DNA from 4 places in the Paenibacillus sp. J31P316 genome. Region 4 is predicted to be linked to each of the others. Evidence: riboswitches for the same ligand, from Rfam matches in the RefSeq annotation. Region 4 holds a riboswitch; each other region holds the start of a gene.

Region 1 (7,646 bases), on a different contig from region 4:
AGCCAAGCGAGACGAAGCTCAGTTTATCGGCCCATTCTCCCGCAGAGCCGGAATAACCGTGAAATTGGACGACAGCCGGGTGCGGCTGCTCCGAGTGCCGCGGCCGTGCATACTTGGCATGGACGCGCGCGCCTCTGACGCCCGTGAAATACAAATCGAAGCATTCGGCAGCCGGCGTTTGAAATTTGCTCGGCACAAGCTCGATCGCGGCATCCACGCCGCGCATCTCGGTCAGCGCTCTTTCCCAGTACGCATCGAAGTCGCCGGGTCTGGGATTGATTCCTGAATACGTTTGCAATTCTTGTAACGGCATATCGATTGCTGGCATTTGATCTCTCCTTCACCTCATAAGATTCCTTTTTTATGTTACGTGTTCGAACGGCCAACTGTAAAGTAGCGATTCGTTATTTAATGTGAATGCTCGCGGCCATTGAGGGCAAAATGACATCATCGAGGAGGGAAGACCATGCGGATTTTTGGGGGATTGCGTAAAGCGCTGCTGCTTGTACTCGGATGGACGATCTTATCTTGTTCCGCCGGTGATTTTCAAGGCGAGGATACCCGCGCCCAAGCGAACGCGACCTCGGCAGTGAGCGGACAGAACCGGCTGATGCCGCCCTCGCAGCCTGATGAATCGGAAGCGGATGCCTTCTCCGGTCAAGCGGGCAAAAAAAAGCGAACCCGCACCAAGCCAGTGTCCTGGGTGACGCTTCAAAAGCGTTACCCCGGCTCGTTCGTTATCTGGGGATCACGGCGTTACCGCAGAGTCGCGCTGACCTTCGACGATGTCCCGGATCCCGCCTATACGCCGCAAGTGCTTGAGACGCTTGCCCGCTATAAAGTAAGGGCGACCTTCTTCGTCGTCGGCCAGCGCGCCGCGGCCTATCCCGCGCTCGTGCAGCGCATGGTCAGGGAAGGTCATATCGTCGGCAATCATTCGTGGAATCATCCCGTCTTCTCCAGAATCTCGCAGTATGCCATGCAGCAGCAGATTTTACGAACCGATTGGGTGCTGCGTCCGCTTATCGGCTACAGCCCGCGTTTCGTCCGCCCGCCTTATGGCGAAATCCTGCCGGCGCAAGTCGAGTGGCTTCGGAACGGCGGCTATACCGTGGTCAACTGGGATGTCGACTCCCAGGATTGGCGCAGCTTGAGCAGCCAAGCCATTCTAATCAACATCAAGAGAACGCTGCAGCCGGGCTCCATTATCCTGCAGCATGCCGGAGGCGGCAAAGGGCAAGACCTGTCCGGAACCGTAGCCGCATTGCCCCGTCTCATCAAGCTGCTCCGCAGCAAGGGCTATATCATCGTCACCTTGTCCGAGCTGCTCGGGAAGCCTGCTGCCCGCAGACAGCAATAAACGATCCGTCATCGGCAACGATAAAAGGCAGCCCGCGGGGGCTGCCTTTTGTCGTTGCTTATGATTAATCGAGAATGAATACTTTCACATTTTGAAAGCCGAAATTGCTTGCTTCTTTTCTGGACTGCGGAACGAAAATATCGATCCGGTTGCCGCTGATGGCGCTGCCCTGATCAGATGCGACGGCAATCATGCCGCCGGAAGGAAGTCCGTTGAAATCGTAACCCGTGACGTAAACTTTGCTCCCCATCGGAATCACGTCCGGATCGACCGCGATCGTGCCGAGCTTAAGCGGATTGCCGAAATAATCGACGGCTCCCCAGCCATTCTCCTCCGCAGCAGCGGTATACGCGCTTGCCTTCACTTGTACGACATCCGTATATACATACGATTTGCCTTTTACCGAGACGCGATTCAGCTGAGGCTTCTTCGTCGTCTTCGATTTCTTCGCCGTCGCAGCTGCCGACGATTTCTTCGGCGCCGCCTTCGCAACGGACTTCTTCACAGCTTTCTTCGGAGCGGCGCTCTTCGCCGCTTTCGGAGCTTCTGCCCCTGCAGCCTTAGGGGCTGCTTTGGCAACGGAAGCCACCGCCGCTGCGAGGTTGGCACCTGCTGCTGATTTCATCAGCTTGACGGCTGGCTGCCCGCTCCGGGCCGGTGCTGCGGCCGTCTCCACCGTAGGCGGAATAACGAGCTGCAGTCCCTCGTAGATGTTGCCTGCGTCCACGAACGGATTGGCCTGCATCAGTTCGCTGATCGTAATGCCGAACTTGCCGGACAGCTTCCAGAACGTGTCGTCTTCATTCGCCTTGTACAGACCTTGCGCCTTTACGGCTCCGGATTGCGACAGAATGGCAATGCCGAGCACTGCTGCTGCAATGCCCTTTTTCCAGGTGTTATTCATGTTGTCGATTGCCTCCTTGGATTTACGGTCATATATCCGTGCGGATGATATATGAACGTCATCGCGACAACGACCGAACCGCCGATTGAAGCGGAGTGTGGACGTCGTTCGTCGCATGCGGCCTGCGAGGTTAGTTGTCGGATTCGGATTGAGGAGTTCAACCCTACGCACGATCGTGTGCGATTCACCCCAGCGCCATGGCGCGGTGTATCCGTCATGTGATGGACATCAGATGACGGAACCGGAGCAATATGACTTGCCCCAAAAGATCCCCCGTACGGTGAAGTTTCGGCTCGCGTAATAGAATACCATAGTCGTGAATGCTAAACCTACCGGTAAATACAACCACTGAGGCAGGTTCTGTATGTTTTACCCGTTTTTGGGCAATGAAATGGTCACCGTCGTTCCGATGCCGGGATAGCTGGACAGATCGATTTTTCCGCGATGTCCTTCGATAATACGGTAGCAAACCATTAAACCGAGACCGGTTCCGCTTTCCTTGGTCGTAAAGAAAGGGCCGCCGAGAAACGGCAGCAGATCCTCCGGAATGCCGATCCCTTGGTCGGTAATCGCCACGGAGATGGTGTCGGAGTCGCTCGAATTCAGCGTGATGCGCGTCGTGCCGCCTTTGGGCATCGCTTCAATCGCATTTTTGACCACGTTGACGAATACCTGCTTGAGCTGATTCTCCTCGCACAGCAGCACGGCGGTCTCCGCATCGTAGCTGGCAACGAGCTGCACGTTGTTGATAACGGCTTGCGTCTCGAGCAGCGTCAGCACGCTCTGGATCGTCTTGACGAGATCATGCCGGCGAAATTGATTCGCCTGCGGCTTCGCCAGCGCCATGAATTCCTGCACGATCGAATTGATGCGGTCCAGCTCCACGAGCATAATGTCGAAGTATTCGTGATAGGTGTTGATTTTCGTCTTCAGAAATTTGGAGAACCCGATCAACGAGGTCAGCGGATTGCGGATCTCATGGGCGATGCCTGCCGCCATTTGGCCGACCACCGACAGCTTCTCCGACTGGATAAGCGCCTCTTCTTCTTTCTTGCGGTCGCGGATGTCCCGGAACACGCTCTGCACGACTGTCCCTTTGCCGGGATAATGGCGGATTCGCGTGCTGGAAGCTTCCACGTCGATGATTTCGCCGGTAACGCTGATCAACTTGGATTCTTCAAAATCATTGGGCTCGTCGGTTTCCAAAATATCTTTGAGCCGCTCCTTGGCGGTCTCCCAATTATCGGAGTGCACGTAATCCTGTACGCGGGGCTTGGCCATCAATTCCGCTTCCGTCACGCCGAGTATGCGCAGTCCTGCCTGATTCGTGAATAAAATCGTCTCGCAGTCATGGACGAAAATCGGTTCGGGCAAATACTTGATCAGCCGCTGGTAACTCATGGAATCCGGGCGCAATTCTTGCGCGGAATCCTTGCCGGCGCCAGGCTGAAGCTCGAGCTTTCGTTTCAATTGCGAAGCAAGCAAACGATTGCAGTAAACGGCTCTGCGCCTCATGTCCCAACCCCCGAAACGATATTCTTGTAAGAATTCGCTTCGAACGGTCCAATCCCTTCGGCATTAAAAACAATTAATGTTGTTTCATCCCTTTGATCAGGATATCGATGCCTCCCTGGAAAATCGGAAGGGTGCGCGCCAGCAGACTGTCGGTCGGCTCCGAATGCCCCGTATAGGTACTGACGAAACCTTGCAAGTAGTAGAAGAGGACGCGGGCCCTGTTCGTCACGGCCTCCTCGCTGCCGCCGTCCGTACCGTCTGCCGATAGGGCTAGCTGCAAAGAATGCCTCATTTGCGCAAACAACCGATTGCGGATGACGTTGATCGGAAGCTCCGGATCCGGATCGTCCACCCGTACCGAGCCTGAAATAAACAGCACGGTCTGGAGGCTGCCGTTGCTCAGGCAGAAGGTAACGAAGCTCGCGCAGACGGCCATGAGCCTGTCGATCGGCGAAACGTTCTCGCGGTTCATCTCCGTCAGAAATTCGGCTTCCAGCTCTAACAGCGAAGGAATGGCGATCTGCTGCAGCAGCTCTTCCTTGTTCTTGAAATACAAATAAATCGCCGTATGCGAGCAGCCGGCCTGCTTGGCGATTTCGCGCATCGTGACATGCGGATAGCCTTTCTCCGCGAATAGCTCGGCGGCGGATTGGCGAATCGCCGCTTTCATGTCTTCGGTCATTTGTTTTCGTTTCGACAGCATCGCGTATCGGACCCCTTTTTTATATAACCATTGGTTACATTTTATACGACGTCCGACGGCATGTAAAGAAAGCGGCCCCGGAGAGGGCCGCTTCGAAGTGCTGCGAAATGAGCTTAGGACGTGAATTCCTGTACCCATTCGCCGTTATAGTAGGCTACGCCGATCTTGCCGTAATGGCTGCCCAAGATGTTCGCTTTATGACCTGCGCTGTTCATCCAAGCCGTCATGACTTCCTGAGGCGTACGCTGGCCCTTGGCGATATTCTCGCCGGCATAGGAATAAGTAACGCCGTAGGCACGCATCATATCAAAGGGCGAGCCGTACGTCGGCGAATTATGATCGAAATAGTTGTTGGCATACATATCCTTCGCTTTATCCAGCGCGACCTTCGTCAGCAAAGAATCGGATTTCAGCGCGGACAGACCCGCATTAGCGCGTTCCTTGTTCACGAGCGTCACGACTTGCGCAGCGAACGTGCTCTTATCCGTCGTGCTCGTTCCCGGATTCGACGTTGTTCCACCCGAGGCGGAACCGGCTGAGCCCGCTGTCCCTGTTGTCGGTACCTTAACCGTCATGCCGGCCCAAATGTTATTCGGGTTCGCGATGGACGGATTGGCCGCGATCAAAGCGCCCAGGCTGACGCCGTACTTCTGCGCGATTTTGTACATCGTATCGCTGTTCGTCACTTTATACGTTACGGAAGTGTTCACGGAGGCTGCTTCTGCCTTCTGCAGTGTTGCTCCTCCTCCAAGCGCGATCAAACCTGCTGCGAGTACGCTTACTACACCTGTTCGAAATGGTTGCATCTTCATGAAAAATCCTCCTCGTGCGTCAAAGTGTGTTGCCGGTCTTTCCGACGCCACCCATGGTAACACGGGAAAAAGGGCATTACATCCCATAAAATCTTCCATTACGACTGGAAATGAAACTGCTGCAGCACTTCGTCATCGACATAATCAAGGCTGTCCGCCTTCTTCAAATTGCAGTCCGCGCAAGCGCATACGCAGTTCGCCGGCGTCGATAGACCGCCTTTGGATTTGGGCAAAACATGGTCGATCGTATCTCCGAAATCGCCGCAGTATCGGCATACATAATCGTCGCGCTGCAGCACGAGCAGCCTGAAATCGGTCTTGGTGTACAGCTTGTGGATCAAGCCGGGATGAATGATGCCCGCAGCCCCTTCCTCCACCATTCGGATCGCCATTTCGGTCGGAATCTCCGTCGACCAGCGCTTGCCCGTCTCGCGTTTGCCGCGCAGGCGGATCATGCCGCGTCCGCGGTCGTTCAACAGCGAGGTCTTGAACGAGAAATTGCCTTTGACGGGAATGATGACGCGGTCCGGCGGGCGAACGTATTCGGTATCCAAGACCGCTTCCGCTTCGGCCTCCATCTTCCGTTTGGAAGATTTGCCGCCGCGCGCGCGCCGGCGTTTGCGCTTCCGTTTGCGCGGAGCTGCAGTCTGACCGTCTTGCTCCTGTCCGCCGTCATGCTCTGCGTCCGCTTCTTGGACCCCGTCGAGTTCCTCCGGTTCGTCGACCGATGCCGCACCTTCTTCCGGCTTGTCCTGCCCGTCCAGACGCCGCAAGTCAGTCCCTTTCTTCCTTCTGCGCCGGCGTTTGCGCTTCGGTTTCGGCGGCACCGCTCCGCTCTCCTCGGCAAAATCGACCTCGACAGCGGCGTTATCGACATGGACGTTATCGCGTGGAACCTTATCGACAGGTACCTTCACGACAAGATCAATGTCCGAATCGAGCGCTTCGTCGGGTCCGATTTCTTCAGGCAATTCTCCGCGGAGGGAATGCTTCTGCTTCTTCATTCTTCTCCTGCGCTTGCGCTTCGGCGACGCCGAGGCGGTCTCCGCAGCCTGCGGCGTTTCTTCCGCCGCGGCAATCGCAAGCACCGCTTCGCCAGCGGCTGCCCCTTCAGGCTGCTCAGCCGACTGCTTGCGCTTGCGCAGGCAGGACCGGCAGGTTCCTCTCCTGCCGCTGCTGCCCGACCTTTTGGTATAGGCGGAGAGCGGCTTCTCCCTGCCGCAGGCCGCGCATGCTTTCAACTCCGTCATCTTCTGCTTCGCTCCGTTCGTCCGTTCGTCTTCGTTCATATCAATAGTCCGTGCATCTTGCGGAACTGTTCCGGCGTCATGCCTTCCGCTTTTCCGAACGCCGCGATGAAATGGCTGGAATCCCGGTAACCGGACAGTTGGGCAATGTCTTTGATGGATTGTTTGTTGTCCCCGAAGCTCATCATCTCTTTGGACTTAATGATCCGAAGTCGAATCAGATAGGCATAGGCGGTAATGCCGAAGGCCTGCCGAAACAACGAGTTCAAGTAGCGCGGGCTGATGTCCAGCTGATGCGCCATATCGGAAAGTCCTATCTCCGGATCCCCGTAATGCTCGTCCAGCCAGTGCAGCAGCGGATCCAGCTTCTCCAAATGCTGGTAGACGGAGGAACGCCCGCCCTTTTGTCCGTAAATTTTGATCATGGTCAAGAACCGATACAGTGCAGCCGAAGCATTAAGTCCCGTTCGGTCGTCGTCCTTGCTGATCTGCTCGATCATGCCCATCAGCTGCCGCGTAATCGGCGCATCGTCGTTCCAATGGAGCCATTCCGTATGGCGAATGCCAAGCGAAGCCAGCATGGAAGCTGCCAGCGCGCCGCCGAAAGTGACGTAGAGTGTGGTCCATTTCTTCCCGCCCTTGGCAGCGTAAGAATGCGGAACGCCCGGAAACAGCATCGAGCCGCTGCCCGGCGGAAGGGAGTAACGGCGCCCGTTAAGCAGAAATTCGCCTTCCCCTTCAAGCGTCTGCAGCCAATGAAAATTCGGATAGCCTTTGGTGCGATCTATAGATTCCTGATCTGGATTATAACCGATACTGTCCATGTAGAGTGGAAGGTCATATTCGCCGAGCGTGAACATGTAACGGTTCATATGCGCGTCGAAGAAGATTGGTTTCTGCCCGTCCTGCTGTTCCATATTATCATATCCTGCCAATCGTATTTTATATATCCGTCAGCTCCAGCTTACCATAAAATGGACCTATTATCACTATGGACACTAGAAGGGAACGATCAACATGGATACAACCAAGCTGCCCAAAATGTTATATGGAGGCGACTACAATCCCGAGCAGTGGGACGCCTCGATCTGGCCGGAGGATATGC
Region 2 (7,646 bases), on a different contig from region 4:
GACGCTGGACCGCAATCTGTCGGGCTATAACCAAATCGCGATCACGCAGGAACCGGACGCGTTCGGTCAATTGCCGAGAGGCACCGCCGTACTGAGCGCCGAAATCAGCCTCTAACCGCCATTCAAAGATATAGTCCGCTTGACGCAATAAAGAAGCTGCTCCGTCTCTCCGACAAGGAGATGAACGGAAGCAGCTTCTTTGGCGTCATGCTTTCACGGCCGCTCCCTGCTTAATGAAGGCAGCGAAGTCGGCACCCAGCTTCCAGCATGCCGCCAGCTCCTCTTTGCCCGGGAAGCGGTCGACCTTGACGGTCTGATCCAGCACCACGGCACCTTGATTCTCCAGGCATTCGTGCAGGATGTCTCCCGCTACGGCAAAATAACGGTAGGCCCGGTCCCCGCAGCCGAATACCGCCGCCCGCTTGCCCGACAAATCCACGCTGCCCAGCTCGTCGTAGAAATCGAGGAATTCATCCGGCAAATCGCCATCTCCCCATGTATACAATCCAAACAGAATATTATCGTACGACTCCAGGTCGGACACGGACGCATCCATGACTTCCTTCACCTCTACGGCAACAAAGTTCTCTAACAGTCCTTCCACCACGCTGTCGGCCATTTCCTGCGTATTGCCCGTCATGCTGGCATAGATCAACAAGGCTTTATGCTCCAATTCGCTCACTCCTATCGGCTCGCGGCCGTAACTGTACTGCTGCTTGCTGCTTGCTGCTTGCTGCTTGCTGCTTGCTGCTTGCTATATGCTTTCTGTTGTCTGGTACTTGTTGTCTGCTACTTGCTACCGTGATTCCATCACGATGATACTGATAATCATTATCAATATAATGAGAATGATTGTCAACTATTACCGTTGTAGTAGCTAGATAAAAGAAAGCGCCGGCCCTAAGGCCAGCGCTTTCTTTCTTCGATTATGTTTGCAAGTTTACCGTGAATTCCGCTTACAAACAGTCCCCGCCGCATCATTCAACTAACGGCATTTGCCGAACTGTCTTACACGTTCAATGCATCCTTCAGCTTATCCGGCGAGCGTTCCCACCACTCCGGATTGTTCGAGACGAGCAAGCTCTTGAGCGCCTGCTTCTCTTCCGCGGACAGTTCGTCGAGCACGAAGCGGCGTTTGATGGCGTAATCGAGGTTGTTTACGTGCTGCGCGAGAATCTTCCATCCCCGGCGTGCTTCCGTATCCACCAGCATCGGGCAAGCGGTCGCGCCCGCATAGTACGCGCCTTCTTCGTTCCGATCCACCGCGACCCATACGATCCAGCACAGGCGGCCATTCGGCACGTCTTCCTTGTTCGTGCTGAACTTGATGCCCTTCTCGATCTTGCTCTTCGCATGCATGGCGCCGACATCGATATACGCCTGGCCGTTGTCGATCATGACGCAAGCGACATCGCTCAAGTCGATCGTGCCCGCCCCGAAACCTCTATGTTCTTTATTGCTCACCACGTTGAGCGAGAGCGACTTCTTCTCTTTCTTCTCCGGCGGCTGCTGGCCGTTATCCTGTTCACTCATTCTATCGTTCAACTCCCGTCCCAAGCCTTCCTGGAAAGCCTTGAATTCCGCGTCCGGCGCGGTTTCCCCGAAATACATGCCGCAGTTCTATTTTCGTAAAAGAAACGTACTGCTCCGTTACAAGAACGGCGTCAGACGCATCTTCATACCTGTCCACACTTTAATTCCATTTTAGCTAATAATCTCGGAAAAGCAAACATATACATGCCTTAGAAGCTTGTCAACGGGAGGGAATCTTTGAATGAATCCACGTCACGCCAAACGTATGCTGCTCTTCGCCCTCGCCGCCGTGATCATCGGCGTAACGGCGAATCAGGGGTTCGGGAATGCCTGGGTGTCGCAATATACGTTCGCTTCCGCCCCCGCGAAGAAAGACGCTGCCCCCAAGCCGGCGCCGGCGCCCGCGCAGGAGCCGGACAACGTCATGCAGCCGAAGCCGGTCTCGCTCAGCAAGCGGGTCACGGAATACCACATCGACGTGACGCTGCAGGAGAATGCGCATATGCTGCAGGGCGAGCAGTCCGTCACGTGGACAAACCCTGGCAAACAACAGGTGTCCGAGCTCTATTTCCACCTCTATCCGAACGCCTTCCGCTCCAAGAACACTACCTTCATGCGCGAATCCGGCGGGCAGCTGCGGGAGGACAAGGCTGCCGCGGACAGCACGGGTTATATGAACCTGCTTTCGCTCGAGACGACGGAGGGCTACAGCCTGCTCCCGCGCCTGCATTTCGTCCAGCCCGACGACGGCAATCCGAACGATCTTACGCTGGCCAAGCTTAAGCTGCCGACGCCCGTCGCTCCCGGCAAAAGCGTCACCCTGCGCATGAAGTTCGAGGTGAAGCTGCCTCAAGTGTTCGCCCGCATGGGCTACGCCGGCGATTTCGTCATGGCGGGGCAATGGTTTCCGAAGCTGGCCGTCTATGAAACGGCGGGCACGCGGGGCCGGGCGACCGAAGGCTGGAACGTGCATCAGTACCACGGCAACTCCGAGTTCTACAGCGATTTCGGCATCTACAGCGTGAAAATCAATGTGCCTGCCTCCTACAAGGTGGCGGCAACCGGCTTCCAGGCGAAGGCGTCGGTCGTGGCGGATAACCGCAAGACGTATCAATTCTACGCCGACGACGTGATTGATTTCGGCTGGTCGGCCTCGCCCGATTTCGTCTATTCCGAGGAGCCGTTCTCCACGACGGGCGTTCCGGGCGTACGCATCAAGCTCTATCTGGATCCGCTGCATGCCAAGTACAAGGATCGGTACCTGCACGCGGCCAAATCGGCGCTAGCCAAATACGCGCAGTGGTACGGGGAGTATCCCTATACGACCCTCTCCGTCGTCGTCCCGCCCAAAGGCGGCAACGGCGCGGGCGGCATGGAATATCCGACGCTCATTACGGCGTTCGCGGCGGAGAACGACAACCCCGGCTATGACCTGGAGCGCACCGTCGTGCACGAGGTCGGCCATCAGTATTGGTACGGCATGGTGGCCTCCAACGAATTCGAGGAGGCGTGGCTGGACGAGGGCTTCACCTCCTACGCCGAGGACAAGGTGATGGAGAGCGAATACGGCGTCGCGCCGAATCTGCCGGTCGAATCAAGCTATATGACAGATCCCGCGCCGCTCAAGCAGCTGTCGTGGTCCTATCACAGCAATAACCATTACGCCGAGAACGTCTACATCCGCGCGAAGCTCGTGCTGATCGGCATCGAAAAACAGGTCGGCGATGCGACGATGCGCAAGATCATGCGAACCTACTTCCAGAAGTACAAGTTCAAGCATCCCTCCACCGCCGACTTCCAGAAGGTCGTGGAAACGGTGACGAAGACCAAGTGGAATGATTACTTCAGCCATTTCGTCTACGGGGAGGCGATGTCGGACTACTCCGTAGCCGCGATCCACGTGACGCCGGTCAAGCAGGACGGCCAGACGCAGTACGAGAACGTGGTGCTCATCAAGCGAACCGGCGGCAGCGCCGGCCCCGTGTCGGTCATGTTCCATTTTGCCGACGGCACGGTGATGCCCAAAGTGTGGGACGGCCAGGACGCCCACATTCAATATAAAATCGTCCACGGTTCGAAGCTGCTCTGGGCCGCGGTGGACCCGCAGAACGACAACGTGCTCGACAACAAGCACATCAACAACTTCATGAAAGCCGATCTGGACGAGAAAACGCGCACGCGCTGGAGCGTCGGCCTCTCGAAGCTCGTCGAGACCCTGTTCTCTTCGCTTGCCTGGTAGTGCCACTATAAATGAAGGAGGTGACTTCACGGATGAGGATGCATATCAAGCAAGGCTGGCGGCTGACGATCAAGCATTTCTATATCATCATCCTGCTGTTTCTGTATGAGCTGATCTGGGGCTTCTTCCTCTACCGCACCATCGAGGGCATCGCGGTTCCGCTGCTCAAGCGGTTCCCCGACTCGTATGCGGCCAGCAGCAGCGCCATCTCGCTCTTCGTGACCGAATCGCAGTTTCAGCTCATGAAGACCGATCTGCTCCAGCCTTACGCGCTGCTGTTCTGCGGACTGCTGGGGGGCCGGATGCTCATCACGCCGTTCCTGAATGCGGGCCTGTTCCATTCGCTGCACCATGCGACCGACGAGAAAGGAACGACGTTCCTGAAAGGCATTCGTAAAGCCTGGAAGCCGGTCACGCTGCTCTACCTGCTGGAAACGGCGCTCACGCTCGCTCCCGCCCTCTGGCTGCTGCCCCGGGCGCTCAAGCTGCTGCTCTCGAGCGACACGCTGATGGAATTCGCGAAGGCGGCCGGACCGTGGGCGGGCGGCTGGCTCCTATGGGCGGTCCTCCTGCATCTGTTCTTCCTCTCGATGCAGTTCGGCGCGGTCACCGGCAGCGGTTCGATGCGCGCGCTGTGGAGCAGCATGGCCAACTTCCTCCCGTTCGCCGGCGTTTCGCTGATGATGTGGGGCATCGGGGCCCTGCTGAGCGCGACGGTCGCCTCCGTCTCGCTGCTGTGGGCCGGCCTGCTGGCGCTGGTCCTGCACCAAGGCTATCAATTGCTGCGAACGATCATGAAGGTGTGGACGGCCGCCGCCCAATACGATGTTTGGCAGTCGAAACAGTCCTCCTAAGGATCGATTCTGCTTCGATGGGCCGCCCGCCTCATGGCGGGCGGCCTATTTTGCGCAGGACGGGCGGCCTATTGGCCAATGACGTGACAGCCCGGCGTCCCGAAATTTGCGACAGGAGCCCTCGCCCCTTCGACTTCGAAAGGGTTTTTTGACGTTTGAGCGCAGGCTGAGCAGACACACTTTGTCATTGACATCCGTCTTTCCGACAACACGCCGAATAGACCGTTTTCCCCGGAAAACGGCGCCGCTATACGAATCTTAGGGCAGAAAGGTTTCACTCTAATAATTTTAATTTGTGAACAAAATGTGAACTTGGAAGGAGAAGCGACAAAATGATCGAATCCATAGCCGTAAGAAATGAAAATTTTGCCGAATTCCCTATATGGGAAACGGGGGAACCATTCTGGGTGAATTGATCCCGACAGCCGTTCATGCGCTTGGACGACTGCCAGAGGCGATCATAGGGAGCCTTCAACCGAACCCCACAGCTAACCTCGTAGGCACTGGAAGGAGTTTCCCGTTTTGAAGAAGCTTTCCGCACTCGTGATCGGTCTTGCGATGCTTTTCGTTTTCCAAGCCGGCAGCGTTTTCGCCGACTCGAAAATGGACGGTGTCATCGATGACCTGATCGGCACGCCTTACGTTTACTCCGGCACGACCACGAAAGGGTTCGACTGCTCCGGATTCACGATGTACGTGTTCAAGAAACTCGGCGTCGACATTCCGCATGCATCCCGTTCGCAGGCTGGGCTGGGCAAGAAAATCGCCAAAAGCGATTTGATCCCTGGGGACCTCGTATTCTTCAATACGACGGGAAATGGCATCTCGCACGTCGGCATTTATGTCGGCGACGGCAAATTCGCGCACGCTTCTTCTAGCAGAGGCGTCGTAATCAACGGACTGGACGAGTCTTATTACGCGAAACGCTATGTTACAGGCCGCCGCGTCATGAGCCCGCAAACGTTCGAGAAATATGCCAATGATCCATCCGACGAGCCAGGCGATGGAGATTCAGATTAATCACCTTCGGTTATTGCAAGATCGCCGACCGGAATGGTTGCACCCATCTCCGCCGGTCACGGGAACAAAGCCGCCGCCGCTTCTCTTTCGGGACAAGCTGCCGCGGCTTTGTTTCGTTTTGGCGCTTAGGCGCGCTCGTAGCGGACCCACCAGAAGGTCGGGCCAACCTCGACGTTCAAGATCCGGGCGTGCGGGGTTAACAAGTCGCGCAGTTGATCGAGCGTCTCGCAGCCTTCGCCGCGGCGGTCGGCCAGCACGACGGTCGCGCCGGACTCGAGCCGGTCATGCCAGGCCTTCAGGAACGCCGTCCGTTCCTCCCCCGTGAGCTCGCCCAGGCAGAAGCAGGCCAGTCCTGCGCCGAACTTCTCCTCCACCGCGCTCAGTTCAGCTTGTTTGACCGCCACGGAGACGGGCGTCGTCAGCCTCGGCGTTCTCGGCCCCGCGACGCGCAGCACGCGCCTCCCCGCCAAGGTGTCCTCCACTGCATATTCGAGCCGCCTCCATTCCTTGAATCTTCTCTCGAGACTGTCCCGCCATTTCGCCATCTTCCCGATACCTCCCGCTGCCTGTGCACCGACGCTGTTGTCGTAAAACTATATGTATGCGCACGAGCTTGCTTACTGACCTGTCATTTGGCTTCGTTTGGGCTTGTCCAACGTCTGAAAAGGATTGGATGGCGTTACGATGAATAGTACAGGGATAGACTGGTTATATAGACATGATTAGAGCAAGAGGTTTAAGAGTAGACATGATTAGAACAAGCGTGACTAAGAGTAGATGTAATAGAACATGTGTAAATACAACCGACTTGATAAAAGCAAACCATGTTCGTTCTCGATGATCCTAAAGGAGCTGCTTCTCGCATGAACCCTTCTTCCGACATCCTTGCACGATTTCATACGACGCTTGCCGGCTGGTTCAGCCGAACGTTCGGCGAGCCAACGCCCGTCCAGCATGACGCCTGGGCGTCCATCGCCGCCGGCCGTCACACGCTGATCGCCGCGCCGACCGGCTCGGGCAAGACGCTCGCGGCGCTTCTCCCCTGCCTCAGCCGGCTTGCGCTGGCCAAGGAACAGGCTGCGGCGCAGGGCGAGAGCTGGTCTTATGGCGTGCGCGTACTTTACATTACCCCGCTTAAAGCACTTAATAACGACATTCAGCATCATTTAGTGGAATTTTTTGAAACGATCGAAGCCTACGGCGCCGAGGAAAGCGGCGGCACTTGGCCGGGCATTCGCACGGCCGTCCGCACCGGGGACACGCCGCCGCGCGAGCGGGCCCGCATGGCCAATAGGCCGCCCGACGTGCTCGTCACGACGCCGGAGTCGCTCTACCTGCTGCTGACGTCGGACAAAGGCCGTCACATGCTGCGAACCGTCGAGACGGCCATCGTCGACGAGATCCACAGTCTGGCCGGCGACAAGCGCGGCGCTCATCTGTCGCTCTCGCTGGAGCGGCTGGCTGCGCTGTCGCCGCATGCCGTGCAGCGTATCGGCGTATCGGCGACGCAGAAGCCGCTTACGCGGGTCGCCCGGTTCTTGGGGGGCTGGGCGCCTGGCACGGACGGGATTCCGGGCTCCGCGGCGGGAGCGGCTCCCGCCGTGATTACGGAGTCCGCAGCAGAAGCCCATCCGCTGGGCTACGTGCCGCGGCCGGTCGTCATCGTCGAGAGCGCGATGACGAAGGCGATCCAGGTACGCGTCACGATGCCGGACCTGAGCCAGCCCGTGCGCTCGCGCGACGGCGTCTGGCAGCCGATCGTAGAACGGATCATGACGCTCATGGAAGGCGCGCGCTCCGCCCTGCTGTTCGTCAACAGCCGCCGGCTTTGCGAGCGGCTCGTGCTGCGCCTGAACGAGCATGCCGGCCACGAGTTCGCGCGCGCCCACCACGGCAGCTTGGCGCGCGAGCGGCGGCTCGAGGTGGAGCGCATGCTGAAGGCCGGCGAGCTGCGCTGCCTCGTCGCGACCTCGTCGCTGGAGCTCGGCATCGACGTCGGC
Region 3 (7,646 bases), on a different contig from region 4:
ACGGATGCTTCTTCAGCTCGGATGCCCGCAGCTTGCCGTACACGTCGGCCGTCGAAACATTGATCGGCGGCTTCGCCAGAACGACCCAGCATTGCGGCGGATTCTCGATCGGTTCAAGCTTCTCGCCGCGCCCGCGCGCGATGGCGGTGCCGCCGGTCACGCAGAACGGAACGTCCGACCCTAGCTCGGCCCCCAGCGTACAGAGCTCGTCCTCCGAAATGCCAAGCTGCCAGAGCCGGTTCAATCCGCGCAGCGTCGCCGCCGCATCGCTGCTTCCGCCAGCCAGCCCGGCCGCAACCGGAATGTTTTTGTCCAAATGAATATATACGCCCTTACGCACGTTATAACGGTCCTTGATCAGCCTCGCGGCTTGAAAAGCCAAGTTCTTCTCGTCCAAGGGAATATAGCCCGCCTGGCTGGATATAAATATGGAATCGCTCGGCAATTCCTCCATCGTAAGCCGGTCGGCCAAATCGACCATGGTCATAATCATTTCAACTTCGTGGAAACCATCCTCGCGCTTGCGCATCACATCCAAGAGCAGGTTAATCTTGGCCGGCGCCTTCTCATAGATCTTCATGTTCGATTCACCCGTCCATTATCGTTAAACTTCACATATTATAACAAAAGGTCATAAGAAAAGCTAAGATGAAGGCGAGCACTGCTGCTTCGCCGCTTCATCTTAGCTCGTTAAGGCCCCTTCTTATTGATACATGACGGGCGATTGCTGCTGGGCTCCTGCCATAGCTTGCTGCATATACGGCGGTACGCTTGTCGTTGGCGTTACCGCCGGCTTCGTATGCGAGACAGCCGCATACGACTGCGCCGCTCTATAAGATGGCGTTTGATAGCTCTGAGCCGGCATCTGCGTCCGCGGCTGTGTTTGCATTTGCGTATGCGATTGCGCCTGTGGTTGCACGGCTTGCTGTGCCTGGTGTTGCTTTGCAGCTGCCTGCTCCGCCATCTGAATGGCGCGTTTCACCATGTTGCCGGCATCTTTCGCTTTAATGCTGCCCCAGCCTTCCCGCTGTACCGTGTCATAGAATCCCAGATCCTTGGCCAGCTCGTTTTTCAATTGCTCGCTCATCGTGCTGCGTCTACGGGACATTAGCGTGTCTCCTCCTTGATTTTAGTACGCGTGTTACCGTTAGTATGGTTGTTTTCTGCGTTCTCATTCCCTTGGGAAAAGTTGCATCCACCGCTCGCGGCGCACAAAAAAAATGCAAGCAACCCAAACGCTTCGCGTCTGTCGTTGCCTGCATCATGTAAGGAAGCCAAAGCATACATTCCGTTTGTTTGTTACTGTATATAGGTAATGCGTACCTGACCGTCATCGCTGTCAACCATCACTTCAACGGATTCCGTCAAAATATCGGCGTAGCTGTAAGACACGCGTTTGAACGCATGCTGTTCCTGATCAAGTCTGACAATAAATACAGAAGGGTAGATTTCTTCTAATACACCGGTCCGTTCAATAGTCTTTCGACGACCACCGTTTGCACGAAGACGTATTTTGGATCCGACATGGGTTTCCAAACTGCGTTTAATCTCCAATAGCGCATTTTTAGCCATTGTGCACTACCACCTCTTTCCTTGTCCATTATAACCAAGGGGAGGCGATTTGTCAAAAAAATTTAATTATAACAGTGGGCTAAATATATTGTCAATATAAAAAATCTTTATTTTTTCGACTTCATGTATATTTTGTCCCGCCTGCAAACGACCTATACGGTCGCCTTCACGCCAGTCAGCGTGCGGGGTTTCGGAAGACCTACCCGATGCTTGCCCAGGGTTTCAATCCCGCCCACGCCGTCGATGCCGCTGATGGTGCCATGAATGACATCCGTCAAATTAATGGTCTCCCGAATCGGCGTATAACTGGCTTTTATCGCGATGTAGACAGGGTCCAGCGCATGAATGAGCACCCTGCCCGGCGAACTGGCAAAATTCGAGCCCGATTGCAGCAGCGCTTCATAATGTGACTGGCAGGCACCCGCTACGATAATCAAACCGTCCCGGTTTTTCTCGTAATCGCGGGCGATCTGAACAGCATCCACGAAATTTTGCGAATTTTTGTAGGAGGCCAGATTGCTCAGATCATTCTGTTCCCGATTCTTCAGGACGCCGTCATGCCCGGTTATGACGATGATATCCGGCTTGATCTGCGGAAGCAGCCGATAGACGGCATCAGCCATCTGCGACTCATGCACGAATAAGCCATGGGCCGGAACGCGCATCTGCGTGTACAGCTGCATGCTCTTCTTCATATAATTGCTGTCGCCGTCCAGATGGAGCACCCTGCCTGGCACTTCGAAATAAGGCTGGGTCTGATTCTGCACGCGGAGCAGCTCCCGTTGAATAACCTGCTGCTGGCGCTCCTCCTGCAGCCGCTGCGTCGATTCTCCCGCCCTCAGACGCGCCTGCCGGATCGCAACCGGCAAATCGCCATCCTTAACGACCGATAAATCGACTATGGGTGCGTCCGCAAGCAGACGATAGTCCGTGCCCTTCAAAATAGCTGTTTGTTGATCGATTGTCGCAACACGAAAAAGGACGTCCCCGCCGTAGGATTTGCGGACGACCAGGTCCCCTTGCATCATGGGCAAATCACCTCTTCGTCTATCCTATGGGGAGACGCCCCTGATGGTGCGCTTCTTTGCGATGTTTTGCGGAGCCTACTGTTCCGCAGGCAAGCCCGCTTTCCGCAGTGCATGGCTCAGCGCGGCGAACTCCGCCAGAGACAGCGTCTCGCCGCGGCGCGACGGATCAATGCCGATGCCTTCCAGCAGCGGTCCAAGCAGCTCGCGATTCGGCTTGCCGACATAAGCAGTCAAATTGTTCGCAATCGTCTTGCGCCGCTGCGCGAAGCACGCCTGCACGGTTCGGAAGAAGAAGTCTTCATCTTCCACCTCGACCGCAGGCTTGTCCCTGAGCGACAATTTGATGACCGCAGAATCGACATTCGGCTGCGGGATAAATACCGTATGCGGCACGATACAGACCAGTTCCGGCTGGCAGTAGTATTGCACGGCCACGCTGAGACTGCCGTACTCCTTGCCGCCCGGCTTGGCAGCCATACGCTGCGCGACTTCCTTCTGAATCATAACGACGATATGTTCAAGCGGAAGCTTCTCTTCCAGCAGCTTCATTAGAATCGGCGTCGTCACGTAATACGGCAGGTTCGCCACGACACTAACGCCGGATAGACCGACAAACTGCTTCTCCATCAGGCCGGGAAGATCCAGCTTAAGCACGTCGCCATGCTCGACATGCACGTTCGGCGTATCCGACAGCACGTCCTTTAGAATGGGAATCAGCCGGTTATCGATCTCGACAGCCGTGACCCGTCCCGCGGCCTGCGCCAGCCGCTGCGTCAGCGCGCCGATGCCTGGGCCGATCTCAAGCGCGCCCTTCGTTTCGTCGAGCTCCGCCGCACTTACGATTTTATTCAATATATTTTGATCGATCAGGAAGTTCTGTCCGAGGCTCTTCTTGAACGTGAAGCCGTATTTCGCGATGATGTCCTTCGTCCGCTTCGGCGAGCCGACTTCCGCGGTCGCTTTGAAACCTTCTGTCATGCCGATTAGTCTCCTTCGCTCTCCATCGCCTGCAGGGCACGCCGGAATTCTTCCCGCGTAATCCGGAACGTGGAGCATCGTTTATAGAACTGCTTGCCGTTTGCATACCCGATTCCAAGCAGGTTACCCATTTTCAGCCTCCGCTCCGACGCCTGCGGATGAACGAGCAAGCCGGCCTGCATGAGATCGTCCATCGTGATCTCCGCGAGTCCGCCGTCCCCTTCCGCGGCTTCCGTCCGCAAATTGCTCAGCGCATGCCGGATGGCCTCCGGGGATGCATTCTCAACGCCGATATCGCCTTTGTAAAGCGCGTCCGCCTGCGGCAAGAAGGCATGCTTGCAGCCTGGAACGCGCTGCGCAACGATTTTGCGGATCCGCTCGCCTGCGTGGTCCGGATCGGTGAATATAATGACCCCGCGACGTTCCTGCGCCAGCTCGATGCGCCGCAGCACGGATTCTCCGATGGCGGAGCCGCCCGTTTCGATCGTCTCGGCTTCTACGGCACGCTTGATCGCTACCGTATCATCCTTGCCTTCGACGACAATGATTTCTTTCATCATGGGAACCTTATTCCTGCCTTTCGAGCAATCTTACCTATTAGACAAACATGCAAAAAGAAGAGGCATCGCCTCTTCTTATCATGGCATATTTAAGCATAAATTACGAATATGAATGAAGTAGAAGCACGATCACTCTTGCAAGCAAACAAGGGAGCTTCTTCCACTTCGCTCAGAAATCAAATGATAGCTGCAAGCTAACCCGGTGTCTACAGCGACTCCGGCTTTTTCGGTCCCAACACGTAAACCGTATAGCCCCGCTTTCGTCCGAAACGGTCTGCATACGACTCGCTATCGAAGTAAACGTCTATCTTGTTGCCTTTGATCGCACTGCCGGTGTCTTCCGCCCGGCGGAAACCGATTCCTTCAATATAGACCCACCAGCCGATTGGAATGACCTTCGGATCCACCGCAATCGTACGCCCTTCCTGAACGCGGGCGCCGGATGCCGTAATGCCGTATTCCGGATGTCCCTTGCTCTTGCCCGTGGAGGCAAGCCCAGCGGAATAGGCCGTTAGCGTTACGTTCTTAATCACTTTCTTCGCGCTGAAGGTTATGCCCCGCTTCGTCACGGTCGAACTGGTCTTGGCGGACAATACGGCTACCTTCGGTTCGGGCTTCTTGCTCCCGATCGATACGACTTGATTAACCGATGCTTGCGGCGTCAATTTCTCGACGAGCGATTGCGACACAAGCACGCCATCAGCGAATACAGTCTCATATCGCTTGACGACTTTACCTTGCTTGCCCGATTGGACAAGCTTTTGTTTCCCGACCGCGAGCTTCGGATCGTCCTTCTTCACCACCGTGAAGGGAACGTCGTACGTCGTCTCGGTATATTTCTTATCGATCCGGGTGACCGTTATGGTCATATTCGGTTCCAACGCAGCCGTCATGGAAGGCGATACCTTATCCTGACTGCGAACCGCTATATCAGCCTGATCGATCGCCGCCTGTACAGTTTTCTCTGTCGTGTACAACGTTCTTGCTTTGCCGTCAGCCCTTACAATAAGCGGGACAGCCTGATCGATAACGATCCGGTCGCCGTCGTTTATTCCGCCATCGAGCGGCATCGACACTTTATCATGTGCGCCGATAGTAATGGCTTGTTCATCCAGTAGGCGTTGAAGGACCCATTGTTTCGTGGATACAATGGTTTCTCGTCCGTTCACTACTACGGAGACATGCTTGTCAGCCGTTCCGTACAACAACACCAAAAACATGAAAGTCATAGCGATTGAGATCATGGCGCTCAGTACAATTAAACGCACATTCTCATGCTTCCATCGCAATGCGAAAGACATGCTGGATGATCGTTTCCCATGGGTGTCCTTAAGCTGGAGTTCTCCCACTTCATCGGTCCTCCTTACATAGCCCCGCCGCCTTGTTACGCATGATACTTAGACGCGACTATTGAGTTTTAGCGTGCAAGCACGCATTTTCAGCATTTCGCCCCAGCTCCTCCTCACGATATACACCCTATGTCGTCAGTTTACGCATTATTCAAACAAAAAGAAGCCGACGACAGAGGATCTGTTTCGTGGCTTCCCATTGGATAATGGCAGCTAGAGTTGCATGCACGAGGTTGATCTCTCTTATGGACGCTTGCGAGGTTAGCTGTCGGATTCGGGCGTGAGAGTCGCCCTATTCGCTCGTGACGCTTTTATTCCCCAGCGTCCTTCTGCGAAATTCACCCCAAGAAGAATTTCAATGTCTCCGCTGTTCGAATTGATACAAACAGTTTCAACAATTGGTTCCCCCGCTCTCCGGTGACCGGAGATTAAGCGATTATTTTGGAAAAGGAATACATGTTTTGTTGCTCTGAGATGAATCATACAGTCTAGCGCCGCACATTGTAAAGAACTGATTAATGACGATTTTAGTGAATTTCAAGGAAAATTACGAGAAAATCACGTGATTCTCGGATCAAAAATCACTTTTTTCACCGGATTTCATCCAAATGCTTACTATTTCCCTTGATTTCATGAGATTCCAAAACATTTCATCGCATTTTCCGTTGTAATCTTCCCAATTTCTTCTACAGATTTACCTAAAATATCCGCCATCGTATTTGCTACAAGACGGACGAAAGCAGACTCATTTCGCTTCCCGCGATGAGGATGAGGAGCCAAATAAGGAGCATCCGTTTCGATCAATAATCGATCTAACGGCACCTTGGCCATCACCTCTTTCGGTACCCGGGCATTTTGGAATGTAAGCGGTCCCCCGAACGAAATATAGAAGTTCATGTCCAGGCATTGCTTGGCCGTTTCCCAACTGCCGGAGTAGCAGTGCATGATCCCTCCGACCTCGCTTGCTTTTTCTTCGCGAAGAATGCGAACCACATCCTCATGCGCGTCCCGATTATGGATGACGATCGGCTTGCGCTTCTCTTTGGCGAGCGCGATTTGCTGCCGGAACACGCGCTGTTGAACGTCCTTCGGCGACGTATCCCAATGGTAGTCCAGCCCGATCTCCCCGATCGCAACCACCTTCGGATGATCGCAGAGGGAAGCGATCCATTCCAGATCCTCCGGCTTCATATCAATACTGTCCACGGGATGCCAGCCGACGGCCGCATAGATGAATTCGTATTGCTCGGCAAGTGCCATTGTGCTCGGAATCGTCTCCCGGTTAAATCCGATGTTGATCAGCTTATGGACACCTGCCTCAAGTGCCCGTTCGATGACCTCGGCGCGGTCTTCGTCGAATTTATGCGAGTCCAAATGGGTATGCGTGTCGATTAATAACATGGTTTTTGAAACCCCTTTCTACATTAAAGCAAATAATTCGCGTATATTCGCAGACAGCTGGTGCGCTGATTCACGCAGCGGTTCCTCCGGGTAATATAGGTGATACTTCCCTTGGTGAATGCCGGTAATGGAACGGACGATGTCGGAACGCCCGGATATTTCCGACAGCTGATCCTCGCCTGACAACAGCAGGATCGGCGGTTTTTCCTCTTTTTCCGCCTTTGCGGATGAACCTGGACGATACACATGGTAGGGCATGTCATAAGGAAAGTCAATTTCCAGGTGATACTCGGGATGAAGGCCCACTGCGCTAAACTGTCTGCGTATTTCCTTCCACAATTTTTCGTCTGCTTGATCCATGGTTATATATTTGTACAGCCTGCGATTCAGGAAGCGGCGGCACAGATCGGATAGCACTTCGTCGGGTTCGCCGGCCCATGCGGAGAACGCGGTTTGAACGAGCGCTTCGTCAAGCGCGAGATAATCTTCGATATCGATGGTCCCGGATATTAACTTCTCGAGCGGCTTCATCATCCATTTGAACGAGTAGCCTGCCCCATGAAGCTCTTTAGCTCTTCGGAAAATTAGCTTCAAGATGATTTCGGAGCTTCGCGTCACGGGATGAAAATAAACCTGCCAATACATCTGGTAGCGGGACATGAGATAATCCTCGACGGCGTGCATGCCGCTTTCCTTGACGACGATTTGTCCCTGATGCGGCCGAAGAACGCGCAGGATCCGCTCCAAATCGAAGGTGC
Region 4 (7,646 bases):
CAGCGAAATGCATACCGTATACACCGTGCCCCGCAGCAGCAGCGGCAAATAATCCCGTATAATATCGAATCTGAAATCCATGTCCACTCGCCCTTTCGCATTCGCTCAGCTGCAGGGACAGCAAGGGCACGCGTAACGTTCTCGATTACGCATGCCCCGCCATCCGTCTAAGATTTCGTTTCCAGCAAATGCGTCGTGTCCGGCGCTTCGTCGAACCATTTCTTGTAGATATCCGCGTACGTGCCGTTCTCGATAATTGCCTTGATCGCCGGATCCAACTTCGCCTTCAGCTCGCTGCCCTTCGGATAAGCAAGCCCGTAATATTCCGGATTGAAGTTGACGTCGTCCACCACTTCCTTGTATTTCTTGCCGGGATTGTTCTTGATGTAATCCCGCACGATGGCGATGTCCGCGACGACCGCATCCGCGCCGCCTTGGTCGAGCTCCAGCAGGGCGACCGCGTTGCTGTCGAATTTCTTCAGGTCCGTATTGCCTTCGCCCATGATCTTCGTCATAAGAATATCCGCCGTCGTTCCGCCCTGCAGCGCGACCTTCTTGTCCTTCAGGTCCTCCGCGCTCTGGATGTCGCTGTCTTCCTTGACGAGGATGACGTTCTTGGATTCAAAATAAGGCATGGAAAAATCGTAGGTTTCTCCCCGCTCCGGGGTGATCGATATGCTTGATACGCCGGCTTGGAATTCCGTGCCTTGCTTTACGCTCTCCAGCATCGCGTCCCAAGCGACGTTGCGGACCTCGTACTTCAGACCGGCTTCCTTCATGACCGCTTCGAGAAAATCGATATCGAAGCCCTTCAATTCATCCTTATCCAAATATTCCATCGGTGCGTAGCTGCCATCGCTGGCAAACAGATACGTCGTCTCCTCGGCGGCGTTTCCGCCGGTGACGCTGTTGCTGCTACCCGCTGCGACATTTCCGTTATTCTCGCTACCTGTTGCAGCGCCTTCAGTCTCATTGACAACCTTCTTCGCTCCGCAGCCGGCAAGCATGGCAGCAGACAGAATTGTCACAATACCTAACGCCAATCGTCTATTCATGTCGCGTCCTCCTCGATAGAATCCGAATTTCAATCCCATCCTATCAAGAATTGTTCGGTTATTCAATCCTTTTGTGATATCTATGTAAGATAATCTAACATTATGTTCGCAAAAAAACGTCCGGTCCTCCGCGTTTCCGCAGCAGAACCGGACGTTAATGTCCGAACGCCGATCTATTCTACTCTTCCTCTTCCCCAAGCGCCATGTTCGGATTGAAATCCGCCACGATCAGAACATCCATATGACGGCCTTCCCGCAAAACCGTATCGATAACCGGTTTCTGCTTCAGCCGGCTCCAGAAGCCGCGTCCCGACTGGCCCAGAATCATCTGCGTGCTCTTCAGCTCGTTCGCCTTCGCCAGCAGCGCGTCCGGAATCCGGTTCGCGGCTACGCCGTTCTCGGCTTCGAACGTGCCGCCCAGCCGGTCGACCAGCGCTTTGATCTCCTCGATCCGCTGGTCGCAGGCAGCCGAACGCTCCCCTTCGGGACGCACATAATGCACATGCCAATCGGCCTTAAGCCGGTAGGCGATGCGGAAACCGCGGCGGATAAGCCGCTCCGCGTTCTTGCTCGTCGTGACGCCGACGAAGATCGATTCGTGGCGGCGCCATGGTCCGCGCAGCGAGCCGTGACGCTCCCACGACTCCAGGCGTTCATCCACATCGTCGGCGATCTCGCGCAGCGCCAGCTCGCGCAGCGCGATCAGATTGCCGGTCTTGAAGATGCCGGCAAGCTCGCCTTCCACGTCCTCGGCCCTGCAAATCTGTCCATCCCGCAACCGCTCCTGCAGCGCGCTCGGCGCTACGTCGATCAGCTCCATTTCATCCGCCATGCGGAGAAATTGGTCAGGCACCGTCTCGGTTACTTTCGTTCCCGTGATTTGTTCCACGGCATCCTTCAGACTCTCCAAATGCTGTACGTTCATTGTCGAGATGACCGATATGCCCGCATCGAGCAGTTCCTGAATATCCTCGTAGCGATGCTTGTTGCGGCTGCCCGGCACATTGGCATGCGCCAGCTCGTCGATCAGCACGACCTCCGGATTGCGCGCAATGATCGCCGCGACGTCCATTTCCTCGGCGCCGTTCTCCCCGATCGCAATTCGGGGAACGGCCGCCAAGCGGCCGATCTGGGCTTCCGTATCCGGCCTTCCGTGCGCATCGACGCAGCCGATGACGACATCGATATCCTTGCGAAGCAAGTCATTTCCCTCGCGAAGCATCATATACGTCTTGCCGGCGCCCGGCGCCGCTCCGACGTATACCTTGAACGTCCCCCGCCGGATACGCTCGATCTTCTTCTCGACCTCCTGCTCGCTCAGGCGACGGTAAGGCTCGGATGCCGGCTTCGGCACGTCGCGCTTCGTCGGCAGCACCCGCTCGCCCTCATGCTCGGCGCGGTCGGCCATGAAGAACACGTCGATATTGCGCGTCTGCTTCAGCAGGCTGTGCGCAATGGAGCCATGAAGCAGCTCTTCCGAGCGGGTCTGCTTGGAATGGCCCATGACGATGCGCGTCGCGTTAATCAGCATCGCATAGCGAATCATCGCCCGCGGCACCTGCTTGCGGTTCGAGACGGCAATCTCGCGGAAGCCGGCTCCAACCTTCTCGACCAGCTTCATGATCGATTTCTTGAATGCCTCGCGCTCCTTGGTCTGCTCCTGGCTGGAATCGTTGAAGACGACGACCTGCAGGTCGCCTCCGAGCCGTTTGGCAATCTGCTGCCCGCGCCGTATATAGATGGAGCCGTTGATGTGGTACTGCGCCGCAACCAGAATGCGCTCCGATGCGCCGGAAGGTCCGATAAATCCCTGTTCCTCGCGGTATTTCTCCAGCGACTCGTTTACTCCCTCCGCCACCAGGCGAAGGGCCAGCTCGCGCAGCTTGCCGACGTTGCCGCGTTTCAGCAGCTCCGGATCCTTGATGTTATTCAGCCGGCCTTCGCTGAGCCTGCTCAGAATGGTCTCCGGCGATACGTCGATCAGACGCACCTCGTCCGCCAGCTCCAGCAGATCGGCTGGCACCGTGCATTCCGGCGCGATCCCGGTCAGCTTCTGGGCCTGCTCCTTCACGCCTTCCAGCTCATACACGTTCACCGTCGTGATGACGCTGATGCCGAGGCTGAGCAAATACCGGATATCTTCGCGCCGGGTCGGAAACTTCGCATCCGGGCGGTTCTCATGCGCCAGCGAATCGACCAGCAGCACTTCCGGATTGCGCGCCACGATCGCATCCAAATTCAAATCCTTCTTCTCCACGTCGCCCTTCATCCAATGGATGCTCGGAATACGCTCCAAATCCGCGAGCTGCTCGACGGTTTCCGGACGGCGCATCGTCGAAACCGCGCAGACGACCACCTCGATCCCCTGCTGCTTAAGCGCTTGCCCCTCGCGCAGCATGTGATAGGTTTTTCCGGAACCGCTGACGGCGCCGATATAGATCTTGAGACGTCCGCGATGGATTTTCGAAATGGATAATAGCAATTCCTCCGGAGTTTTACGCCGGTAGCCGGCCATAACAACAAGCCCCTTTCCTGCCTATACCTATAAATTTACATCTTTGCCCGAAACTTATGCCCCGGATGAATACGAGCATCAAAAAAGAAGCCGGCGAAACACGGCCTCTGTTCAGAGGAACGCCTTTCGCGGCTTCCTGGCACATCTTATAATGAAGTGTCCTGTCGCACGCATATTCGTCGCCTCTCTCAGGTCGCTTACGAGGTTAGCTGTCGGATTCGGGCATGAGAGCTGCCCTACCCGAGCACGGCTGCCGCAACTGCCTTGCTCAGGATTCACCCCAGACGGCAAGCGCGGAAGCAATTGCTTCGCATGCTTGAGCTGTCATTGGTTCCCCCGTTTTCCTACTTCGGAAATTCAGCGTAGTTGTCACGTTGTTTGTTTTAGCACGAATCGTATGTTACGCCTGCCACCGCTTTTTGTAAAGGAAATTCACTGGTAATCCGGTCGCGTGTACAGCCAAGCGACTCGGATATAACGCTTACAATGGCGGCTGGCGCCAGCAATCTCCCGCTACCTCGCTAAATGAACGTTTTTTGTAAAAACGGCGAAGCGGCAGGGTTTATTAGCCCCGCCGCTGTTCCGTAGCTGGCGAATGCCGGCATCTTCATCCATTCCCAGTCGCCATCTCGATCCCGCGCAACAGCACACCGATCAAGAAGCCGCAGACCGCTCCGTTGACCCGGATCCACTGCAAATCCTGCCCGACCTTGTCTTCGATCAGCTCGACCAACTGGTCGTTGTCGAGGCGGTCCAGGTTTTCTCTCACGAAGGAACCGATCCGCACATGGTTGCGCTCGATCAGCGACGCGGCCTGCCCCTTGAGCCATTGCTCGGCATCGTGGATAAGCGCTTCGTTCTCTTCCACCCGCTTCAGCAGGCCGTCCAGGAACGGCCACGTCTTCTCGGCAAAATCCTCCGCGTGCAGGAAAGCGACCCCCTGCTCCCGCAGGCGTTCGAACAGCTTATGCAGCTCGCCGTCGAGATCGAAGGCGTTCAGCATCTCGTCTCTCATCGCGTCCAGCTGACCGGATTCCGCCAGTCTCGTGATAAGAATATCGAGCGCCTCGCGCAGCTTGCTCATCACGACGAAGCGTCGCTGCGTATCCGGAATCTTCAGCTCATGGATCTTGGAGAGGACGAACGACTGCAGCATCGTGCCCAGCTTGTCTTCCTCCAGGTAGCCAATGAACGCATTCACCGCGAACGACATCAGGCCGCCCAGGTTCAGCCCTTTGATCAGCGTCATGACCGCGCTGCCGAGCTCGCGGCGCATGCCTTCGGTCGCGATCCACGACTCCGCGCGCTCCAGCAGCAGGTCGAGCATCCGTTCATCCGTGCCGTCGGCCTCCGCTTTGCGCAGGAAGGCGCGCAGCGCCGCCTCCAAGTCGATCCGCTTCACGGCGTCACGAATCTCGCCGGACAGCAGCGGCACGATCCGATCCGCGTCCACGCTGCGGACTGCTCCTTCCAGAAGATGCGGCAGGCGTTCGCTGTGCACCGCCGAATGCACCGCGTTCCGGACGGCCGGCAGCAGCTGCTCCATCAGCTCGAACTGCCTCAGCTTCTCGAGCATGCTCTCCTTGGCAAGCAGCCGGTCTTCCAGCACGCGCACGATGCCTTCCGTCATTTTCTTCCGGTTGCGGGGCAGCAGCGCCGTATGGGGAATCGGAATGCCGAGCGGATGACGGAACAACGCCGTCACGGCAAACCAGTCCGCGAGCCCGCCGATGACGCCGGCCTCGAAGCCGGCATGCAGCAGGCCGAGCCCGCCGCCGCCGAACGGAAGGGTCGCGGCGAAGCCGGCAGCCATCCCGCCGAGCGACAGATTGGCAAATTGTTTATTTTTCTTCGATTCGTTCGCCATGTTCTTCCTCCTATAATTACCTTCTTACACCATACCATTATGGGCGAACCTGTTGCAAAGGGACTGGCCGGCCGCGGCGCCGAATACGGGTCTAGGCGATGCACTGGAAGCGAGAACGAACGCGGCACCAGTAAAGGCACCGGAAGCGCATAAAGGCAGCCCGCTCCCCTGGTAAGAACGGACTGCCGGTATGCAGGCGATTTGCGCAGCCGAAGAAATCCCATTCGAACGAACAGCATCGGCGCAAATCCACGACTGCCGCTGCTCCCGTCCGCGTCATGCGCACCTATTCCTCTTCCTCATCCTCCAACACGATATCCAGCAGCGTAAACTGCCCCGCGTTAATGACCGGTTCTCGCAGTGCGGTCATCTTCTCGGGGAACGAGAATCCCGCGACCAGCATGCCCGGCGGCAGGTTGGAGATCGCGTAACCGCCGTCCACGGCGCTGATCGACGAACGCATGAAGGTGCCGCTCACGGGAAGGGCCAGCGCTTCCTGCAGCGCTGAAATTTTGGCCTTCGGCCTGGCCTTGGTTCTTGCTTTGGCGCGCGAACGCGATGGGACCGGCTGCGCCGCCGCGGACCGCATGACTTCCTCCAGGAAGATTTCCACCAGTGCCAGGTTCAACGGATTGCCCGCGATATCGCGGATCGTCCCCCTCAAGCCCCCGAAGGTCGGAGACAAGTCGAAGACGAGAACGGCGGCGCCCCCGCGGGCGACGGTAACCCGCTGAGAAGTCGAGCCGTAGAACGGCGACGTCGCGGATACGAAATAAGTGCCGGGAGCGAGGGTATTAAACGCGAATACGCCGTCCCCATCGCTCGGTATCGATTCGATGACGATATGCTGCAGCGTAAGCACGGATAGCACGACGCCGGATATCGGCGATCCGGTCGCCGCATTGCGCGTCGTTCCGCTGATCATGGACGGCCCTCCCGCCAACGTCAAATTCAAGCTCGCCCGCTGGCCCGGCGCGAGCAGCGCCGACGTTTCGCCGAATTGGCGCCCGTCCTTGACACCGATGATCCATAGCTGCGCCTCCGTGCCCGTGCCAATGGAATAAAAGCCTTCGGCATCCGTCACGCCTTGCCCGATGATAATGCCATTGCTGTTGATTCCCGTCACGAGCACGTCCTGGATCGGCTGGCCCGAATCGGGATCGGTCACGATGCCTTCCACGATCGCCGGCGTCGCCTGGAGGACGAAGTTCTGAACGACCCGCTCCCCGCGCCCGACATAGAAGGAGGATTGTTTCGTCTCGAACCCGAATTGCGCCAAATTCAAGGTATAGTTCCCTGCGGACAACTCATCCAGCAGGTAGACGCCGCCGCCGTTCGTCGTCGTCAGCGCAAGCGGTCCCGCAAAATTGTTCAACGGCCGCAGGATGATCGCCGCATTCGGAATCGGGCGCCCGGAAATATCCGTCACCGCGCCCGTCAGCGAACCGGGCAGCGGCTGCAGCGCAAAGCTGTACTTGGTCGCTTGGCCGGGAGCAATGGCGAAAGCGCCTTGGCTGGAAGCAAACCCCCTCGACGAGGCAATGCTCAAGTAATTGCCCTGCGCAAGCTCGTTGAACGTGTACATGCCGCTGTTATCCGTCAACACGGATGCCAATTGCACCTGGCTCCGATTGAACAGCTTGATCTCCGCCCCGACCAGCGCCGTCCCGTCATCGAAGTCGGTTACGAAGCCGAAGACGGTACCGGGATCGGGCTGCAGCCGAAAGACCAGATGAATCGGTTTCCCGGGCAAAGCATTAATCGCCGCTGACGCAGCCCCATAGCCGACCGCCGACGCGAATAACGTCAATCGGCCGACGGGAAGCGAGGTGTAGACGAATTCCCCATTATTGTCCGCGGTCAACGATTCGATCGGAAAGGCGATTCTGCCGTTGATGCCGATCAGCGCGCCCGCGATGGGACTGCCCGTATCGGCGTCCACGACCTGCCCTGTTATGCTGATAACTTCGGGAAACAGCGTGAAGGCTACGGTCTCGCTCCTGCCCGCTTCCAGATATACGGTCTGCGTATCCGTAATGAAACCGATCGCGGATACGCTGAGCACGTAAGTGCCCGGAGCAAGGTCGGCAATGGAGAAGTTGCCGTCATTGTCCGCGAACAGCGTCTCGATCAAGGCGCCGGCCACGGTGAACAACTTAACGAATGTGCCGTCGGCAGCAACCTCCGCTCCCCCTTGCCCTTGAATCGT

The links. A riboswitch is a leader RNA that binds a small molecule or an ion and turns the genes downstream of it on or off. The one in region 4 is predicted to bind cyclic di-AMP.
Region 1: linked by a shared signal. The riboswitch ahead of AC0YNU_RS14985 (3D domain-containing protein) and the one ahead of AC0YNU_RS19335 (histidine kinase) in region 4 are both predicted to bind cyclic di-AMP.
Region 2: linked by a shared signal. The riboswitch ahead of AC0YNU_RS20490 (C40 family peptidase) and the one ahead of AC0YNU_RS19335 (histidine kinase) in region 4 are both predicted to bind cyclic di-AMP.
Region 3: linked by a shared signal. The riboswitch ahead of AC0YNU_RS32645 (ubiquitin-like domain-containing protein) and the one ahead of AC0YNU_RS19335 (histidine kinase) in region 4 are both predicted to bind cyclic di-AMP.

What each region holds. Positions count from the first base shown of each region.
Region 1 is NZ_JBWDNI010000003.1:916,669-924,314, reverse strand. Features, by position in the region: gene AC0YNU_RS14995 (acetylxylan esterase) at 1-328, opposite strand, end outside; gene AC0YNU_RS14990 (polysaccharide deacetylase family protein) at 467-1,360, shown strand; gene AC0YNU_RS14985 (3D domain-containing protein) at 1,425-2,264, opposite strand; cyclic di-AMP (ydaO/yuaA leader) riboswitch at 2,369-2,568, opposite strand; gene AC0YNU_RS14980 (ATP-binding protein) at 2,634-3,779, opposite strand; gene AC0YNU_RS14975 (TetR/AcrR family transcriptional regulator) at 3,853-4,482, opposite strand; gene AC0YNU_RS14970 (CAP domain-containing protein) at 4,596-5,294, opposite strand; gene AC0YNU_RS14965 (HNH endonuclease) at 5,393-6,583, opposite strand; gene AC0YNU_RS14960 (AraC family transcriptional regulator) at 6,580-7,458, opposite strand; gene AC0YNU_RS14955 (beta-galactosidase) at 7,559-7,646, shown strand, end outside.
Region 2 is NZ_JBWDNI010000007.1:34,192-41,837, forward strand. Features, by position in the region: gene AC0YNU_RS20465 (anti-sigma factor) at 1-115, shown strand, start outside; gene AC0YNU_RS20470 (flavodoxin) at 206-655, opposite strand; gene AC0YNU_RS20475 (YwhD family protein) at 1,009-1,533, opposite strand; gene AC0YNU_RS20480 (M1 family metallopeptidase) at 1,775-3,772, shown strand; gene AC0YNU_RS20485 (hypothetical protein) at 3,805-4,626, shown strand; cyclic di-AMP (ydaO/yuaA leader) riboswitch at 4,984-5,144, shown strand; gene AC0YNU_RS20490 (C40 family peptidase) at 5,149-5,646, shown strand; gene AC0YNU_RS20495 (hypothetical protein) at 5,772-6,191, opposite strand; gene AC0YNU_RS20500 (DEAD/DEAH box helicase) at 6,510-7,646, shown strand, end outside.
Region 3 is NZ_JBWDNI010000029.1:9,604-17,249, reverse strand. Features, by position in the region: gene ispE (4-(cytidine 5'-diphospho)-2-C-methyl-D-erythritol kinase) at 1-580, opposite strand, end outside; partial or broken gene AC0YNU_RS32670 (small, acid-soluble spore protein, alpha/beta type) at 938-1,108, opposite strand; gene veg (biofilm formation stimulator Veg) at 1,300-1,572, opposite strand; gene yabG (sporulation peptidase YabG) at 1,725-2,600, opposite strand; gene rsmA (16S rRNA (adenine(1518)-N(6)/adenine(1519)-N(6))-dimethyltransferase RsmA) at 2,676-3,578, opposite strand; gene rnmV (ribonuclease M5) at 3,584-4,138, opposite strand; gene AC0YNU_RS32645 (ubiquitin-like domain-containing protein) at 4,345-5,487, opposite strand; cyclic di-AMP (ydaO/yuaA leader) riboswitch at 5,723-5,932, opposite strand; gene AC0YNU_RS32640 (TatD family hydrolase) at 6,118-6,888, opposite strand; gene AC0YNU_RS32635 (HD domain-containing protein) at 6,907-7,646, opposite strand, start outside.
Region 4 is NZ_JBWDNI010000006.1:10,740-18,385, forward strand. Features, by position in the region: gene AC0YNU_RS19325 (amino acid ABC transporter permease) at 1-81, opposite strand, end outside; gene AC0YNU_RS19330 (basic amino acid ABC transporter substrate-binding protein) at 168-1,055, opposite strand; gene AC0YNU_RS19335 (histidine kinase) at 1,234-3,570, opposite strand; cyclic di-AMP (ydaO/yuaA leader) riboswitch at 3,749-3,943, opposite strand; gene AC0YNU_RS19340 (DUF445 domain-containing protein) at 4,178-5,437, opposite strand; gene AC0YNU_RS19345 (carboxypeptidase regulatory-like domain-containing protein) at 5,724-7,646, opposite strand, start outside.